Regions from separate parts of the Actinomadura verrucosospora genome, predicted to be linked through region 3. Evidence: predicted binding sites of a transcription regulator. Region 3 holds the regulator's gene; each other region holds the start of a gene.

What was found. Region 3 encodes HrcA, which represses chaperone genes, less so after heat shock. Its sites were predicted from a motif close to TTGGCACTCTCNNNNNGAGAGTGCCAA; they were not measured.
Region 1: groL (chaperonin GroEL) is a predicted target of HrcA. The motif match lies at 3,868-3,894, and genes of this name have one in related genera.
Region 2: groES (co-chaperone GroES) is a predicted target of HrcA. The motif match lies at 3,688-3,714, and genes of this name have one in related genera.

Annotation. Positions count from the first base shown of each region.
Region 1 covers NZ_BAABEV010000003.1:343,302-349,418, forward strand. The annotation lists gene ABD944_RS05735 (cation diffusion facilitator family transporter) at 1-23, shown strand, start outside; SAM riboswitch class I at 118-258, shown strand; gene thrC (threonine synthase) at 275-1,519, shown strand; gene ABD944_RS05745 (MoaD/ThiS family protein) at 1,535-1,813, shown strand; gene ABD944_RS05750 (hypothetical protein) at 2,111-3,118, shown strand; gene groL (chaperonin GroEL) at 4,026-5,654, shown strand; gene ABD944_RS05760 (LURP-one-related family protein) at 6,065-6,117, shown strand, end outside.
Region 2 covers NZ_BAABEV010000011.1:53,988-60,104, reverse strand. The annotation lists gene ABD944_RS14910 (hypothetical protein) at 1-613, opposite strand, end outside; gene ABD944_RS14905 (sigma-70 family RNA polymerase sigma factor) at 610-1,254, opposite strand; gene groL (chaperonin GroEL) at 1,541-3,169, opposite strand; gene groES (co-chaperone GroES) at 3,255-3,563, opposite strand; gene ABD944_RS14890 (THUMP-like domain-containing protein) at 3,844-5,100, shown strand; gene ABD944_RS14885 (hypothetical protein) at 5,742-6,117, shown strand, end outside.
Region 3 covers NZ_BAABEV010000006.1:116,142-122,258, forward strand. The annotation lists gene ABD944_RS09345 (antitoxin YezG family protein) at 1-233, shown strand, start outside; gene hemW (radical SAM family heme chaperone HemW) at 277-1,485, shown strand; gene ABD944_RS09355 (DUF3097 domain-containing protein) at 1,506-2,318, opposite strand; gene hrcA (heat-inducible transcriptional repressor HrcA) at 2,523-3,533, shown strand; gene dnaJ (molecular chaperone DnaJ) at 3,534-4,667, shown strand; gene ABD944_RS09370 (16S rRNA (uracil(1498)-N(3))-methyltransferase) at 4,774-5,505, shown strand; gene ABD944_RS09375 (hypothetical protein) at 5,521-6,117, opposite strand, start outside.

The sequences.
Region 1 (6,117 bases), on a different contig from region 3:
TGATCAAGACACCCGCCGGGTAACGTCTCAATCGCTGGACCCGCCTGTCTGGCATCCGGTCAGTTCATGTAAAGTCACGCATACGAGTTCAAAGCTCGTAGATCGACAACTTCATAACGCTCATCCAGAGGGGTGGAGGGACCGGCCCTGCGAAGCCCCGGCAACCACCTGGCTGCGGCGCGTCGCGATCCTGCGAGGCCGGCCGGGAGATGGTGCCAACTCCGGCCTGCGACCAAGGTGGCGCAGGGAAGATGGGGAGAAAGGCCTCGCCCTCATGGCACTCACGCCTGCCACAGACCTCGGACCGGCTACCGCTCTCGTCTGCCGCGAATGCGGCTCGTCCCGCGACCTCGGGCCCTACTACGCCTGTGAAGAGTGTTTCGGCCCCCTGGAGATCGCCTACGACTTCGACGGCGTCACCCGGGAGTCCATCGAGTCCGGGCCGCGCAACATCTGGCGCTACCGCGGGCTGCTGCCCGTCCCGTCCAACGTCGCCGACACCCCGAACACCGAGCCGGGCCTGACCCGCCTCGTCCGCGCCGACAACCTCGCGGAGAGCCTCGGCCTGCAGAGCCTGTGGGTGAAGGACGACAGCGGCAACCCGACCCACTCGTTCAAGGACCGCGTCGTGGCCGTGGCGCTCGCCGCCGCCCGCGAGCTGGGGTTCAAGGTGCTGGCCTGCCCGTCCACCGGGAACCTCGCCAACGCCGTCGCCGCCGCGGCGGCCCGCGCCGGGATCCGCAGCGCGGTGTTCGTCCCGTCGAACCTGGAGTCCCAGAAGATCATCACGACGGCCGTGTACGGCGGGACGTTCGTGACGGTCGACGGCAACTACGACGACGTCAACCGGCTCGCGTCCGAGATCGCGGGCGAGCAGGACGACTGGGCGTTCGTCAACGTCAACGTCCGCCCCTACTACGCCGAGGGCTCCAAGACGCTCGGCTACGAGATCGCCGAGCAGCTCGGCTGGCGGCTGCCCGACCAGGTCGTCGTGCCGGTCGCGTCCGGCTCCCAGCTCACCAAGATCGACAAGGCGTTCCAGGAGCTCATCAAGCTGGGCCTGGTGGAGGAGAAGCCGTACCGCGTCTTCGGCGCCCAGGCCTCCGGGTGCGACCCGGTCGCCGCCGCGTTCAAGGCGGGCCACGACGTCGTCCGCCCGGTGAAGCCCGACACGATCGCCAAGTCCCTCGCCATCGGCAACCCGGCCGACGGCCCCTACGTCCTGGACGTGGCCCGCCGCACCGGCGGCGCCGTCGAGGACGTCACCGACGAGCAGGTCGTCGAGGGGATCCGGCTCCTGGCCCGCACCGAGGGGATCTTCGGGGAGACGGCCGGCGGCGTCACCGTCGCGACCCTGCGCAAGCTCATCGAGGCCGGCGCCCTCGACCCGGGCGCCGAGACCGTGATCATCAACTCCGGGGACGGCCTGAAGACCCTGGACGCCGTCGCCCCGGTCGTCGCGCCGTCGGCGAACATCGCCCCGTCCCTGGAGGCGTTCCGCGCCGCGGGCCTCGCCTGAGAACGAAGGAGCAGCATGAGCAGCGTGTCCGTCCGTATCCCGACGATCCTGCGGACCTACACCGGTGGCGAGTCCGAGGTGAAGGCCGAGGGCGCGACCCTGCGCGCGGTCGTCGCCGACCTCGAGGCCAGCTACTCCGGCATCTCCGCCCGCATCCTGGACGACGCGGGCAAGATCCGCCGTTTCGTGAACGTCTACGTCGGGGACGAGGACGTCCGTTTCGCCGAGGGACTCGACACCCCGACGCCCGAGGGCGCCCAGATCTCCATCATCCCCGCGGTGGCGGGCGGCTGACGTCCGTCTCGTCCGCGAGGCCCCGGCACGTCCACCGTGCCGGGGCTTTTCCTTTCACATCTGGCCGATTCCCCCTTCTCCGGAACGCGATTGCCCGGTGGATGCTGGATTGGGCAACTGTTCCTCCCGTCCGGCCAAACGCGCATGGAACAAGTTTTAGCGAGCGCCAGTTTCACGGCTTTGATCTTGATCACCGCCTCTCCGTCACTTGGGTTTCTCGCTGGCCGCGTCCTGGAAGATTGAACCCGGAGTGGCGCTCCCTGGGGCGCCGAACGGCATACGAGAGTGAGGAAAGGCATGAAGCGCATTTTGCGCACGATGGCCGTGACCGGCATAACGATGGGAGCGGCCGTCCTCGCGGCTCCCTCGGCCATGGCCGACATCAACTTCTACGCGGTGGAGAAGGCGTACGTGGGGCACAACGGCCCCACGTACATCAGTGAGAAGGGTCCGGGCGACCTGATCTACACCGACATCACCAAGTCGCCCAAGGCCGCGCCGGTGATCGGGAACAAGCCGGTGAAGACCGGTGACATCACCACGAAGCTCCACGGCGGGAAGCACAACACGGCCGTCACCGGCGTCGAGGGCTCCGAGCAGGAGGCCACCAAGGTCGCGCTCGCCAAGGCGGCCGAGCACCAGGCCGCCGAGCAGCAGGCGGCTCCTCAGCAGGCCGCTCCGCAGCAGGAGTCGCTGCAGGCCGCGCCGGAGCAGGGCGCCGAGCAGGCCGCTCCGCAGCAGGAGGCTGCTCCGCAGCAGGAGGCGCAGCAGGCGGCTCCGCAGCAGGGTGAGCAGCAGGCCGCCCCGCAGCAGAACGCCGAGCAGGCCGCTCCGCAGCAGGACGCGCAGCAGGCCGCTCAGCAGCAGGGCGAGCAGCAGGCGGCTCCGCAGCAGGAGGCGGAGCAGGCTGCTCCGCAGCAGGACGCGCAGCAGGCCGCGCCGGAGCAGGGTGCCGAGCAGGCCGCCCCGCAGCAGGAGGCCCAGCAGGCCGCGCCGGAGCAGCAGGCCGACGCCAACGCTCCGCAGGCCGGACAGCGGCTGGCCACCACGGGGGACCGCCCCGGGCCGGTGCACGTCCATGCGGCCAAGAAGGCGATCGTCGGCCAGAACGGCGACGTCGCCAACATCGAGAACGGCTCGGGCGACGCGATCTTCACGAACCTCAGCGGATCGCCCCGCTCGAACGTCTACGCCGGCAACAGCGCGACGATGACCGGGCCCATCACCAGCCACATCCACGGCGGGAAGCACAACACCGTGATCAACGCGGTCGAGGGCCCCGAGCAGGAGTCCACCAAGCGGTGAACCGCGGTTCCTAGCAGGACACCGAAGCACCACGGCCGCTCCGGCCCGGTCACGCATCGACGCCGGAGCGGCCGCCCAATGTCCGGACCCGTTTGCGGCGGCCCTTTGCCCGGGACCGAAAGAACATCCTCACCATTCGCCATACTCCATGAAAGCGGCCCTAACGGGCCGTGGTGATTCCCGGTGCACCGGGCCGCCGCAAACGTCGTCGCACCGACAGAACCGGCACCAATGGTCCGTGACGAAAAAATCCGCGGCAAAACAGCGGCGCGGGCCGCCGCCGGTGCAATGGCACGCGGAACGGGTGGCCGCTACGGCACCCCCTCTCAGGCGAGGTGCCGGTCCGCGCGGCGTGCGCGGTCGCCGGGTCGAACAGCCGCAGGGTCAGCCCGGAGAAGCCCGGTAGGGGACTCGATCTCGTCGAAGCCGGCGGCGCCGTCGGAGTGGCGGATGGCGCGACCGAGGGTGATCCCGCCCGTGCGCGCAGCCGGACGGCCGGCGTCTGAACGACCGGCGCTCCCCGCGCTCGGACGGCACCTGCTCAAGGCAGAACGAAAGCGTTACGGGGAAGTGAGTCGCTCATGGCGGGACGATGGTTCGGCTGCTCTTCGGAGGGACGCCGCCTGGTGGCCGTCAGCGCTGAAGCGACCCTCCGGTGCAGGTCAGAGCGCTTCCGAGCGGGTCGGCGCGACGCGTGCGGCGGTGATGTGTGGCGCTTGCACTCGGCAGGGTAGAGTGCTAAACAAGCATTGGCACTCTGATGTGGAGAGTGACAACTTCACACAGTCATGGGTCGGGGCGATGAGGCCTCAGGCCGGCGGCGGAATGGAAGTCGTCGGCGGGGCCGTCCGTCGCGGGCGTCGGCTCGATCCGTCTAAGCCACCTTGTTCCGGGAGGACTGGAGCCTATGGCTGCAAAGATGATCGCGTTCGACGAGGAGGCCCGCCGCGGTCTCGAGCGCGGCATGAACCAGCTCGCCGACGCCGTGAAGGTGACCCTTGGTCCCAAGGGCCGCAACGTCGTGCTGGAGAAGAAGTGGGGCGCTCCCACGATCACCAACGACGGTGTGTCGATCGCCAAGGAGATCGAGCTCGAGGACCCGTGGGAGAAGATCGGCGCGGAGCTCGTCAAGGAAGTAGCGAAGAAGACCGACGACGTCGCGGGTGACGGCACCACCACCGCCACCGTGCTGGCCCAGGCGCTGGTGCGCGAGGGTCTGCGCAACGTGGCCGCCGGCGCGAACCCGATGTCGCTCAAGCGCGGCATCGAGGCCGCCGTCGAGCGGGTGAGCGAGGAGCTGTCCAAGCTCGCCAAGGACGTGGAGACCAAGGAGCAGATCGCCTCCACGGCGTCCATCTCCGCGGGCGACCCGCAGATCGGCGAGATGATCGCCGAGGCGATGGACAAGGTCGGCAAGGAAGGCGTCATCACGGTCGAGGAGAGCCAGACCTTCGGTCTGGAGCTCGAGCTGACCGAGGGGATGCGCTTCGACAAGGGCTACATCTCGCACTACTTCGTGACCGACCCCGAGCGGATGGAGGCGGTCCTCGAGGACCCGTACATCCTGATCGTTCAGGGCAAGGCGTCGGCCAACAAGGACCTGCTGCCCGTCCTCGAGGGCGTCATGCAGTCCGGCAAGCCGCTGCTGATCATCGCGGAGGACGTCGAGGGCGAGGCCCTGGCCACCCTGGTCGTCAACAAGATCCGCGGCATCTTCAAGTCCGTGGCCGTGAAGGCGCCGGGCTTCGGCGACCGCCGCAAGGCCATGCTGGGCGACATCGCCACGCTGACCGGCGGCCAGGTCATCAGCGAGGACGTGGGTCTCAAGCTGGAGAACACCACGACCGAGATGCTGGGCCGCGCCCGCAAGGTCGTCATCACCAAGGACGAGACCACCATCGTGGACGGCGCCGGTGACGCCAACGAGATCGCGGGCCGGGTCAACCAGATCCGCACCGAGATCGACAACACCGACTCCGACTACGACCGCGAGAAGCTCCAGGAGCGCCTGGCCAAGCTCGCGGGCGGTGTCGCGGTCATCAAGGCCGGCGCCGCGACGGAGGTCGAGCTCAAGGAGCGCAAGCACCGCATCGAGGACGCCGTCCGCAACGCGAAGGCCGCGGTCGAGGAGGGCATCGTCCCCGGCGGCGGCGTGGCGCTGCTGCAGGCCGGCACCAAGGCGTTCGACAAGCTGGAGCTGGCGGGCGACGAGGCCACCGGTGCGAACATCGTCAAGCGCGCTCTCGAGGAGCCGCTGAAGCAGATCGCCGTCAACGCCGGCCTCGAGGGCGGCGTCGTGGTGGAGCGGGTCCGCAACCTGACCCCGGGCGAGGGCCTGAACGCCGCCACCGGCGAGTACGTCAACATGTTCGAGTCGGGGATCCTCGACCCGGCCAAGGTGACCCGGTCCGCGCTGCAGAACGCCTCGTCGATCGCCGCGCTGTTCCTCACCACCGAGGCCGTCATCGCCGAGAAGCCCGAGAAGAACCCGGCCCCGGCGGGCGGCATGCCCGACGCCGGCGGCATGGACTTCTGAGCGAGTCCGCGGTTCGCACTTCCGAGTGCATGTGAAAGGGGCGGTTCCTTCGGGAACCGCCCCTTTCCGCGTCCGCGAGGGCCGGTGCGGGTCGAAGCCCTGGTTCGGGCAGGACGACGCTCTGTGGAAGCCCGTAGGGGCGCGGAGATGTCCGTGGGGATGCTCAGGGGACGCCGGGCCGAAAGAAGAATGTTTCTCGGACGGGCACCCCGGGCCACGGCGGTGCAGGTCAGTGAGCCGGGCGCGGGCGCGGCGATTCCGCCGGGCGGAGACGGGCGCGCAAAGTGCTTCCCCTGCGGGCCCGGCGCTTGGCAGGATCGCCGGTTGGAGGGCGTGCCGCCGAGGACGCGGGCGCAGGCGAAGTGAACAGTGAGGCGGTCGCCGATGCGGCCGACGAGGCAGGAGAACACGTGAGCGAAGTGTTCAGCTCCCCGGTGCTCAGGGTCGAACAGCCTCGCAGGGG
Region 2 (6,117 bases), on a different contig from region 3:
CGGGGCGTCCCGCCTCCGGGGCCGGGCGCACGGGCGGCCGCGGACGCTGGAGCGCGCCGGCGTCGGTGTCGGCCGTCGTGTCGACCTCCTCCGCCACGCCGGACGCGGCCGGCGTCGGGGACGCCGTGGTGCGTTCGGAGACGCCGCCGCCCGCGGCCGCGACGCCGCTGCTGGCGAGGACGGCGCCGGCCACGCCCAGGGCCACGATGGTGCGCGGCCCGCGGCGGCGCGGGCCGGGCCCCGACGGGGCCGGCGGTTCGGGGGCGTCGCAGGCCGGGTCGTCGACGTCGACGATCAGGGCGCGCAGGAGCCGCACCGCGGGGTCGCGGTCGTCGGAGGGCTCCGCGGGGTCGCGGTCGTCGTCCTGCGGGACGGCGGGGCGGGCTTCGGCCCGGGCCTCGCCGGGGCTCTCACCAGGAGCGGCGGAACCGGCAGCGCCTCGGGCCGCCAGCGACTCGAAGAGCGCGTCGGTCCGCCGGACTGCGGAAAGGTCCACGGGCGGGACGGCAGGCGGACGGGACCGCGGCGCCTGCGCCGGGGCGTCGCCGCGGCGGGCGGGGTCGTCCGGATCCGGGGCGCCCCGCAGGCCGGTGAGGGGGCCGCGCTCCGTCAAGCGATCGACTCCTCTCTGGCCATCGCGCGCAGCCGGGCCAGGGCCCGGTGCTGCGCGACCCGTACCGCCCCCGCGGACATGCCCAGCACATTACCGGTCTCCTCCGCCGACAGGCCCGCGACGACCCGCAGCAGCACGAGCTCGCGCTGGTGCTCGGGCAACCGGGTGAGCAGGTCGCGGGCGCGCTGCGCCTCGATGTAGCGGACCACCGTCTCCTCGGGGCCCGGGCGGTCGTCCGGACCGTCCGGCAGGTCCTCGGTGGGGACGGCGGCGCGGACCGCGCTGCGCAGCGCGTCCGCGATCTTGTGCGCGGCGATGCCGAAGACGAAGGACGCGAACGGCCGGCCCATGTCCCGGTAGCGGGGCAGGGCCGACAGGACGGCGATGCAGACCTCCTGCGCCACGTCGTCGGCGATGTGGTACTGCCCGGAGACCCGGCCGAGCCGGGCCCGGCAGTACCGGACGATCATGGGCCGCACCTCGGCGATGAGGACCTCGATGGCGCCCGGGTCGCCCTGCACGGCGAGATGGGTCAGCTCCCTGAGGTCGCCGTCGCCCGCGTCGGCGGCGCGCAGCGCCCGCGCCGAACGGGGGGCGGGAGGGGCGGGCCCGTTCGAGGGGTCGGCAGCACGCGCGGCCATGGTTCCGGCGAAGCTTCCCTCGGTCACGTCAAGCATGATGCCCAGCACCCCCGGGCGTGTCTCCACTGTCGTCTACAACGGAATGGTCACAGTGCGGGAGCGAACCTGGAGTTATTACGCGTCGTGGTCATCGCGCTGCCGGGCGTGGCGGACTTCTGCGGGCGAAGACGCGCTTTCTCCGGCGGCGGGACGGCCACCCGGCCGGGACGCGGCGAGGCCCCCGCCCGGACGGACGGGGGCCTCGCCTACGCTCCCCGGACGGGACGAGCCCGCCGGTCGGCCGATCTCAGTGGCCGTGACCGTGGCCGTGGCCGTGGCCGCCGCCGGCGGCCTCGTCGGCCTCCTCCGGCTTGTCGACCACGAGCGCCTCGGTGGTGAGGAGCATGCCCGCGATGGAGGCGGCGTTGGTGACCGCCGAGCGGGTGACCTTCACCGGGTCGATGACGCCCTGGGCGATCAGGTCGCCGTACTCGCCGGTGGCGGCGTTGTAGCCGTGCCCGGCCTGCAGCGCCTCCACCTTGGAGACGACGACGTAGCCCTCCTGGCCGGCGTTCTCGGAGATCCAGCGCAGCGGCTCGGGCAGCGCGCGGCGGACCGCCTCGGCGCCGGTCGCCTCGTCGCCGGACAGGCCGAGGGCGCCGAAGCCCTCCTTGGCGACGTGCACCAGGGCGCTGCCGCCGCCGGAGACGATGCCCTCCTCGATCGCCGCGCGGGTCGCCGAGATGGCGTCCTCCAGGCGGTGCTTCTTCTCCTTCAGCTCCACCTCGGTGGCGGCGCCGACGCGCAGCACGCAGACGCCGCCGGCCAGCTTGGCCAGGCGCTCCTGCAGCTTCTCGCGGTCCCAGTCGGAGTCGCTGTTCTCGATCTCCACCTTGATCTGGTTGATCCGGGCGGTGACCTCGTCCGCCGAGCCCTCGCCGTCGACGATGGTGGTGGCGTCCTTGGTGACGGTGATCCGGCGGGCGCGGCCGAGGTCCTCCAGCCCGATCGAGTCGAGCTTGAGGCCGATCGCCTCGCTGACGACCTGGCCGCCGGTCAGGGTGGCCATGTCGCCGAGCATCGCCTTGCGGCGGTCGCCGAAGCCGGGCGCCTTGACCGCGACGGACAGGAAGGTGCCGCGGATCTTGTTGGCGACGAGCAGCGCCAGCGCCTCGCCCTCGACGTCCTCGGCCACCACGAGCAGCGGCTTCTTGGTCTGGGCGACCTTCTCGGCCAGCGGCAGGAACTCCTGCACGTTGGAGATCTTGCCGTCCACGATCAGCACGTAGGCGTCCTCCAGGACGGCCTCCATGCGCTCGTGGTCGGTGACCATGTGCGGCGACAGGTAGCCCTTGTCGAACTGGAGGCCCTCGGTGAACTCCAGTTCGAGGCCCATCGTGTGGGCCTCCTCGACGGTGATGACGCCGTCCTTGCCGACCTTCTCGAACGCCTCGGCGATCAGCTCGCCGATCTGCGGGTCCTGCGCGGAGATGGTCGCGACGTGCGCGATCTCGCCCTTCTCCTCGACCTCGCGGGCCGACTTCAGCAGCTGGTCGGAGACGTACTGGGCGGCCGCGTCGATGCCCCGCTTGAGGGCGAGCGGCGAGGCGCCGGCCGCCACGTTGCGGGTCCCCTCGCGGACCAGCGCCTGCGCGAGGACGGTCGCCGTGGTGGTGCCGTCGCCCGCGATGTCGTTGGTCTTGGTCGCCACTTCCTTGGCGAGCTGGGCCCCGAGGTTCTCGTAGGGGTCCTCCAGCTCCACCTCGCGGGCGATGGTGACGCCGTCGTTGGTGATCGTCGGCGCGCCGAACTTCTTGTCGATGACGACGTTGCGGCCGCGCGGGCCGATCGTCACCTTGACGGCGTCCGCGAGAGCGTTGACGCCGCGCTCAAGAGCCCGGCGAGCGTCCTCCTCGAACTCCAGGATCTTCGCCATGCGGATACTCCTCTTTCACGCGATCCGCCCCGGCGGGCCGCCCGAAGGCGGCGCCGACCGGGGCGGGTGCATCACGTCTCGGTGATTACTTCTCGATGACCGCGAGCACGTCGCGGGCCGAGAGGACGAGGTATTCCTCGCCGTTGTACTTGACCTCGGTGCCGCCGTACTTGCTGTAGAGCACGACCTCGCCGACCTTGACGTCGACGGGGACGCGCTCGCCCTTGTCGTCGACGCGACCCGGGCCAACGGCAAGGACGGTGCCCTCCTGGGGCTTCTCCTTGGCGGTGTCCGGAATCACCAGGCCCGACGCGGTGGTGGTCTCGGCCTCAAGCGGCTGGACGACGATGCGGTCCTCAAGCGGCTTGAGAACAACCTTGGTGGCGGTCGTCACGATCTGACCTCCCCTTCGATTGGTCCTCGGCCGGCCACGGATGACCGACCAGCACATGTGACAGAAGAGGCGACCCTGGACCGGCCTGCCGTCGCGGGTGCCAGACCGACCTTCGTCGCTGTATTTGGCACTCTACCCTTGAGAGTGCCAGTCGTGAGACTATTCCGTGCCCGGTACCCCGTCAACACGGACACGGGCCCGCCCGGCGACCGTCTCCAGAGGTTCACCCGCGGCCGCCGTCCGGTCTCCGCCGTCCGGCTCGGCCGCTAACTTCCACCCTATGGACATCGCGTCGTTCCGGGCCCTGAGCACCCCCTCCGGCCAGGCGCTCCTGAGGGAGACGGCCGAGGCGGACGTGAGCGAGGACGGACTGCTCGCCACGGCGTCCCGCCTGCGGGAGCGGCACGATCCCGCGCTCGTGGCCGCCGCGCTGACGCAGGTCCGGTTGCGCAAAAGGGCACGGGCCAAGTTCGGGGCGGACGCCGACCGCATGTACTTCACGCAGGCGGGGCTTGAGCAGTCGACGCGCGCGAGCGTGGCGGCCTACCGTGCCGGAAGGTTCGCGGACCGGCCGCCCGGCGCGCGCGTGCTGGAGCTCGGATGCGGGATAGGCGCCGACCTCATCGCCCGAGCGCGCGCGGGCCTGGCCGGGGACGGCGTGGAACTGGACCCGCTGACCGCCGAGGTGGCCCGTGCCAACCTGGCCGTCTTCGGGCTGGACGGTCTCGCCTCCGTCCGCGTCGGGGACGCCACCGAGGAGGACCCGTCCGGGTTCGACGCGGTCTTCGCCGATCCTGGGCGGCGCACGGCGCGGGGCCGTGTCTTCGATCCCCGTTCGTATGAGCCGCCGCTCGACGTCGTCCTGGCCATGGCCGGCCAGGTGCCCGCGGCCTGCGTGAAGGTCGCGCCCGGCATCCCGCATGAGGCCGTACCGGACGACGCGGAGGCCGAGTGGATCTCGGTAGGGGGCGAGGTCAAGGAAGCAGCCCTCTGGCTGGGCGGGCTGGCCGGGCCGGTGGGTCGGCGGGCCACTCTCCTCGCGTCCGACACCCATCTCTCGGGAACAGAGCCCCAGGTGTGGACCATGACCCCCCAAGGTCTGGACGACCCGGACGTACGCGCGTGGGGCCGTTACCTGTACGAGCCTGATGGCGCCGTGATCCGGGCCCACTTGGTCGGCGAAGTCGCGGAACTGGTCGGGGGCGGCTTGGCGGACCCGCACATCGCGTACGTCACCTCCGACGAGCTGCGCCCGACGCCCTTCGCCTCCGCCTACGAGGTGGAGGACGTGATGGCGTTCTCCGTGAAGCGGCTGCGCGCCGAGCTGCGCCGCCGCGAGATCGGCGTGCTGACCGTCAAGAAGCGCGGTTCCGCCGTCGACGTCGACCGGCTCCGCCGCGACCTCGGCTTCGGCGGGCGCCGCGCGGGCCGCGGCGCCAAGGAGCTGACCGTCGTGGTGACGCGCGTGGGGCGCGATCCCGTCGCCCTGCTGACGCACCCCGTCGCGGGGCCTGACCAGCCGGTCGCCGGGGCCTGACCCGCCCGGGGCGGGCTCCGCCCGGCAACCCTGCCCAAAGATCTCCCACTGGGCGGCGCAGCACCAAGGGGGACCAGGCGACGCGCCATGGCGGTGCAAATCATCGATGCTTTCCGGCATTGCGCGCACCAGGGATTGCGGCCACCTGGCAAGGGCACGACGCGGCGCGGGAATCGGCGCGCCGAGATCAACCGGCGCGAAAAACACCAAGGCAGGTTCACCGGCCGGGACGCCCGTCCCCCTAAAGCCCTCCCGAAAAGGCCCGGAACCCGCCCCTCGGCATCACTCCCGACGCCTGCGCGTCGGGCGGGTGTGGCCGTCCCCGGGGTTCGGGAACTGCCGATGTTGGACGAGATGTACGGACAGAACGGCACCCGGAACGCCGGACCCGTCCCGCGCCGCCCGCCACCGCCCACCCCACCTATCCCCCCAACACGGGCAATATGCCTGAAGCGGGAAAGGTGCCATGCATTCGGCGATATCTCGCTATCCCGTCTAGTCGGATAACAGGCGCATTCCGCAGAACTCGCAATCTTCTCTGCTACCCGTTTTGGCCGCGCTCTACACGCACTACAGTGGCCACTCCAGAGATTCATTTGCCGTGCGTCATTTCGTCGCGCCGGCACACGAAGGAGCATCGGGTGGAAACGAATCACAACTTCCTGCAGACGGGGGGTCAACCGGTCTCGGATCGGATGCGGGAGTTGCTCGCCCGTGCGGCGCAGGACCACGTCTACGAACAGCGTTCACAGGGTCAGGTCCTCGACGAGATCCGCCAGCGCCTGGAAGGCATGGAGTGGCTTCTCCGCGAGGTCCGGGAGCGCGAGCTCAGCGGGCTGACCGGACAGATCGAGAGCGTCCGCGGGCAGGTCGACGACCTGTCCGGCAAGCCCCCTGAATGGGCCGAGGGCCTGGCCGAGCACATCGAGGCGTTCGGCGAGCGGGTCAAGCCCGTCGCCGAGCTGCCCGCGCTGTGGGCCGACGTCGGCGTGGTGGCCGAGAACGTCGACGAGGGCC
Region 3 (6,117 bases):
GGAAGATGGACGAGCTGCGCCGCGTCATGTACCGGGCCGACAAGGGCGCCTGGTTCACCGCGCGCCTCCAGGTCGAGCGCTCCGGCCACTTCAGCGCCGAGTTCGACTACGACGGCGAGCCCGACTTCACCCCGCCGCTGGCCCCGTCCGCGTACGTCCAGGACCTCGACCGCTTCCCCCGCGCGGCCGAGCACATCCCCGACTGGCTCCGCGACAAGCTCGGGGACGCCTGACCGCCCGGTCGAAGCAGGCGGCGGAGCGGGGCAGACTGGACAGGTGCCCTCGACGCTCCCTGACGGAGATCCTGTGCCGGCCGACGGTGCGCTGCCCGGCGCTGCCCTGGACGGCCTCGGAAAGCGCCCGTTCGCCTTCTACGTGCACGTGCCCTTCTGCGTGACCCGGTGCGGGTACTGCGACTTCAACACCTACACGGCGACGGAGCTCGGCCCAGGGGCGAGCCGCGACTCCTACGCCGAGACCGCGATCCGCGAGGTCCGCATGGCCCGGCGAGTGCTCGGCGACGTGGACCTTCCCGTGGAGACCGTCTTCGTGGGCGGCGGCACGCCGACCCTTCTCCCGCCGGACGACCTGGGCCGCGTCCTTTCCGTCATCGACGCCGAGTTCGGGCTCGCCCCGGGCGCGGAGGTCACCACCGAGGCCAATCCGGAGTCGGTGGACGAGGCGTACGTCGCCGGACTCCGCGAAGCCGGCTTCACGCGCGTCTCCTATGGCATGCAGAGCGCGCGCGAGCACGTCCTGGCCGTCCTGGAACGCGCGCACACGCCCGGACGCGTCCCGCAGGTCGTCGAGTGGACCCGCAAGGCGGGTTTCGAGCACATCAACCTCGACCTCATCTACGGGACGCCAGGGGAGACCGACGACGACTGGAGGGGCTCCCTGGAGGCGGCCCTGGCGGCGGAGCCCGACCACGTGTCCGCCTACGCGCTCATCGTCGAGGAGGGCACCCGCCTGGCGGCGCAGGTGCGGCGTGGCGAACTGACCGCCCCCGACGACGACGCCATGGCCGACCGCTACCTGATCGCCGACGAGCTGCTCAGCGGCAACGGCCTGCACTGGTACGAGATCTCCAACTGGGCCGCCGACCCGCGTGCCGCATGCCGGCACAACATGCTCTACTGGACGGGCGCCGACTGGTGGGGCGTCGGCCCGGGCGCCCACAGCCACGTCGGCGGCACCCGCTGGTGGAACGTCAAGCACCCCGCCGCCTACGCCGCCCGCCTCGCCGAGGGCACCACGCCCGCCCACGCCAGGGAGATCCTCACCGACGAGGACCGGCACATCGAACGCGTCATGCTCGAACTGCGCCTCGCCCAGGGCTGCCCCGCCCACCTCCTGGACGACGGCGCCGCCCGCAGAGCGATAGCCGACGGCCTGGTCGAGCCCGCCCCCTACGAGCAGGGCCGAGCCGTCCTCACCCTTAAGGGCCGCCTTCTGGCCGACGCCGTGGTCCGAGCCCTCACCTGACCTCCCCCAGGGGCCCTGGGCTAGGCGGTCACGAAGTCGATGAGTTCCTCCACGCGGCCGAGGAGGGCGGGCTCCAGGTCGGTGTAGGCGTTCACGGAGCCGAGGATGCGTTTCCAGGCGGCGCCCGTGTCGTCGCCCCAGCCGAGTTCGGCGATCACGCCCTCCTTCCAGGGGACGCCGCGGGGGATGCGGGGCCAGGCGCGGATGCCGACGGCCGCGGGCTTGACGGCCTCCCAGATGTCGATGAAGGGGTGGCCGGTCACGAGGACGTGCGGCGAGGTGACCCGGGCGGCGATCCGCGACTCCTTGGACCCGTCCACGAGGTGGTCGACCAGGACGCCGAGGCGCCGTCCCTCCTCGGGGGCGAACTCCTCGACGATGGCGGGCAGGTCGTCCACGCCTTCGAGGTACTCGACGACGACGCCCTCGACGCGCAGGTCGTGGCCCCAGATCTTCTCGACCAGCTCGGCGTCGTGGAGGCCCTCCACGTAGATGCGGCTCTCCTTGGCGACCTGCGCCCGCAGGCCCCGGACGGCGATCGACCCGGAGGCCGACCGCGCCGGGCCCGCGGGCGCGGCGGAGGGCCGGACGAGGGTGACCGGTTTCCCATCGATGAGGAACCCGGACCTGGTCAGCGGGAAGACCCGGCGCTTGCCGAACCGGTCCTCCAGGGTGACGCCGAACTTGTCGCAGCCGACCACGGCGCCGCAGAATCCGCTGTCGGGATCCTCGGCGACCAGGCCGGGCTCGGCGGGAACCTCCGGGATCTGGCCTTTGCGGGGCAGCCGCCAGTCGCCGCCCAGCACGTCGTTTCCGTAGTTCTTACTCCGCACAGATCCGCACATTAACCGGGCGGGACGCCCGTGCGGCGCCGCCCCGCGTTCTTCGGCGTGGCGGCGGTTTCCCGGCCGGATAGGATCACGCAGCCATGCGGAGAGTGCGGGGGCGCTCCAGTCGAGCCGTCCGGGCCGTAGACTTGGCACTCGAAAGCAAGGAGTGCCAGTGGCACGGACCGGCCGGACGAAGGAGGTGACATCGTGCTGGACGACCGGAAACTAGCGGTCCTGCGCGCCATCGTCGAGGACTACGTCTCCACCAACGAGCCGGTGGGATCCAAGGCGCTGGCCGACCGGCACAACCTCGGGGTGTCGCCCGCGACCATCCGCAACGACATGGCGGTGCTGGAGGAGCAGGGCTACATCGCCCAGCCCCACACCAGCGCCGGGCGCGTTCCCACCGACAAGGGCTACCGGCTGTTCGTCGACCGGCTGTCCACGATCAAGCCGCTGTCGGTCGCCGAGCGCCGCGCGATCGAGACGTTCCTGTCGGGGGCCTACGACCTCGACGACGTCGTCGGCCGGACGGTGCGGCTGCTCGCGCAGCTGACCCGGCAGGTCGCGGTGGTGCAGTACCCGTCGCTGACCCGCTCGGCGGTCCGGCACGTGGAGCTGGTCCCGGTGGCGGAGGGGCGGCTGCTGCTCGTCCTGATCACCAACACCGGCCGGGTCGAGCAGCGGGTCATCGAGACCGGGCAGATCTCCGAGGAATCGATCGGCCACCTGCGGGCGTTGCTCAACACGTGCCTGGACGGGCTCGGCTTCGGCGAGGTCCCGGCGGCCGTGGCGGACCTGCCCGACAAGGTGGGCCCGGACGAGCGGCCGGTGGCGGCGGCGGTCCTGTCGGTCCTGCTGGAGACGCTCGTCGAGAAGCACGAGGAGAAGATCGTTTTCGCCGGGGCGGCCAACCTCGCCGCCGTGGACTTCTCGCAGAGCCTGCGGGAGGTGCTGGTGGCGCTGGAGGAGCAGGTGGTCCTCATGCGGCTGCTCGGCGAGACCGGCGACTCCTCTACAGTTACGGTGCGGATCGGCACCGAGAACCCCGACCTGGGGCTCAAGTCGACCTCGGTCGTCGCCGCCGACTACGGGGTGGGCGACCTCACTCTGGCCCGGCTGGGAGTGCTCGGGCCGACACGCATGGATTACCCCAGCACGATGGGAGCGGTACGGGCAGTGGCACGCTACGTGGGACAGATCCTGGCGGGGTCGTAAGTGGCGAACGACTACTACGCGACCCTGGGCGTCCGGCGGGACGCCAGCGCCGACGAGGTCAAGAAGGCCTACCGCCGGCTCGCGCGGGAACTCCACCCGGACGTCAACCCGGATCCGGAGACCCAGGAGCGGTTCAAGGAGATCACCCAGGCCTACGAGGTGCTCTCCGACCCCAAGAAGCGCGAGATGTACGACCTCGGCGCGGACCCGTTCGCGTCCGCGGGCGGGGCCGGGGCCGGCGGGTTCGGCGGCGCCGGGTTCCCGTTCAGCGACATCATGGACGCCTTCTTCGGCACCGCGACCTCGCGGGGCCCGCGGTCGCGCGCGCGGCGCGGCCGCAACGCGACGCTGCGGGTCGAGCTCGACCTCGCCGAGACCGCGTTCGGCACCACCCGCGAGCTGTCCATCGACACGGCGGTCGCCTGCACGACCTGCGAGGGGTCGGGCTGCGCGCCCGGCACCCACCCGGAGACGTGCGAGACGTGCCACGGCCGCGGCGAGGTGCAGCAGGTCCAGCGCTCGTTCCTCGGCCAGGTCATGACGGCCCGGCCGTGCCCGGCGTGCGGCGGCTTCGGCTCGGTGATCCGCAACCCGTGCACCGAGTGCTCCGGCGACGGCCGGGTCCGCACCCGGCGCACCGTCAAGGTCAAGATCCCGGCCGGCGTGGAGAACGGCATCCACATCCAGCTCGCCGGCGAGGGCGAGATCGGCCCGGGCGGCGGCCCGCCCGGCGACCTGTTCCTGGAGATCGTGGAGAAGCCGCACCCGATCTTCGAGCGGGAGGGCGACGACCTGCACTGCACGGTCGAGATCCCGATGACGGCGGCGGCGCTCGGGACCAGCGTCACGATCGAGACGCTGGACGCCGCCGAGAGCGTCGACATCAAGCCCGGAACGCAGTCGGGGCAGGTCATCACGCTCTACAACCGGGGCGTCCGGCACCTCAACGAGAGCGGCCGCGGCGATCTGATGATCCACGTCAACGTGGAGACGCCGAACAGGCTCGACGAGGAGCAGGAGGAGCTGCTGCGGCGGCTCGCGGTGCTGCGCGGCGAGGAGCGCCCGCCCGGCAGGTTCGCCCCCGGGCAGCGCGGCGTGTTCTCCCGTCTCAAGGACGTCTTCAACCAGCACTGAAGCGCGGTGGCGGCGGCCTACGAGGAAGGCCGCCGCGGCGATTGAGGAGCAGGGTGGCAGCGATGAGCGACGCCCGCCGGAGCCCCGGTTCCCCCGGACGGCCCGGATGAGCCCGCCGGTCTTTCTCGCCGGAACCGCCGAGCTGGAACGCGACCGCGTCCTGCTCGACGGGCCCGAGGGCCGGCACGCGGCGGCCGTGCGGCGGCTGCGGCCGGGGGAGCGGGTCGACCTGACCGACGGCGAGGGCCTGCTGGCCGAATGCGTCGTCACCGCGGCCGACCGGGCGTCCCTCACGCTGGACGTGCTGGCCCGGCACCGGGAGCCCGTGCCCGCGCCCCGCCTCGTGGTCGTCCAGGCCCTCCCGAAGGGCGACCGGGGCGAGCTCGCGGTCGAGACCATGACCGAGGTCGGCGTCGACGAGATCGTCCCGTGGTCGGCGTCCCGGTGCGTCACCCGCTGGCGCCCGGAGCGGCGCGACAAGGCCCTCGGACGCTGGCGCGCGACCGCCCGCGAGGCCGGCAAGCAGGCGCGGCGCGGCCGCCTGCCCGAGGTGGCGGAGCTGGAGTCCACCGAGGACGTCGCCGAGCGGATCGCCGGCGCGTCCCTCGCCCTGGTCCTGCACGAGGAGGCCGAGGCGCCGCTGAGCGCCGTGGAGCCGCCCGAGCGGGGCGACATCGTCCTCGTGGTCGGCCCCGAGGGCGGGATCAGCGAGGACGAGCTGGAGCGCTTCGCCGCGGCGGGCGGGCGTCCGGCTCGGCTCGGCCCGACCGTCCTGCGCACCTCGACCGCGGGAGTCGCGGCGGCCAGCGTGCTGCTGGCCGCCACCGGCCGCTGGTAGCGCCGGCGGGCGCCGTCACGGGGTGGTGGCGGGGTTCTGCTCGGTCGTCACCGCGGGCTCGCTCGTCTCGGACGGCGTCGGCTGCTCGGTGGGCTTGCTCGGCGGCGGGGGCGTCGTGGACGTGGGCGGGGCCGGCGTCGTGGGGGGCGCCTGCGTCGGGGTCTCGCTCGGGCACGGCGTGGTCGCCTGCGTCGGCGTGGCGGTCGAGCCGGCCGAGGCGCCCGGCGAGGGGATGCGGCACGACGACAGCCCCGGCGAGGAGCTGGTGCTCGGCGTCTGCGGGGTGCTCGGCTCTCCCGACGTGCTGGCGCCCGGCGAGGACGGGACGGGGAACTCGGGGTCGATCCCCGGGCCGGTGCGGTCCCCGGCGGTGTCGTCGCCCCTGTCGCCGGACGGGCTGTTGCTGCCGACCGACTGCTGGATCATGTCGATCGTCTGCGGCGCCGTCACGCCCAGCCCGGCGATCAGCACTGCCGCCGCCACGGCGAGGAGGGGGCGCGCCCAGTTCACGGTGAACCGGTCGAACCCGAAACGCGCCGGGCCGAACCGTCCGAGGCCGGTCCGGCGGCGCCGGCCGTCGGCGATACGGGCCTGGATGCGCTCCAGGCCGTC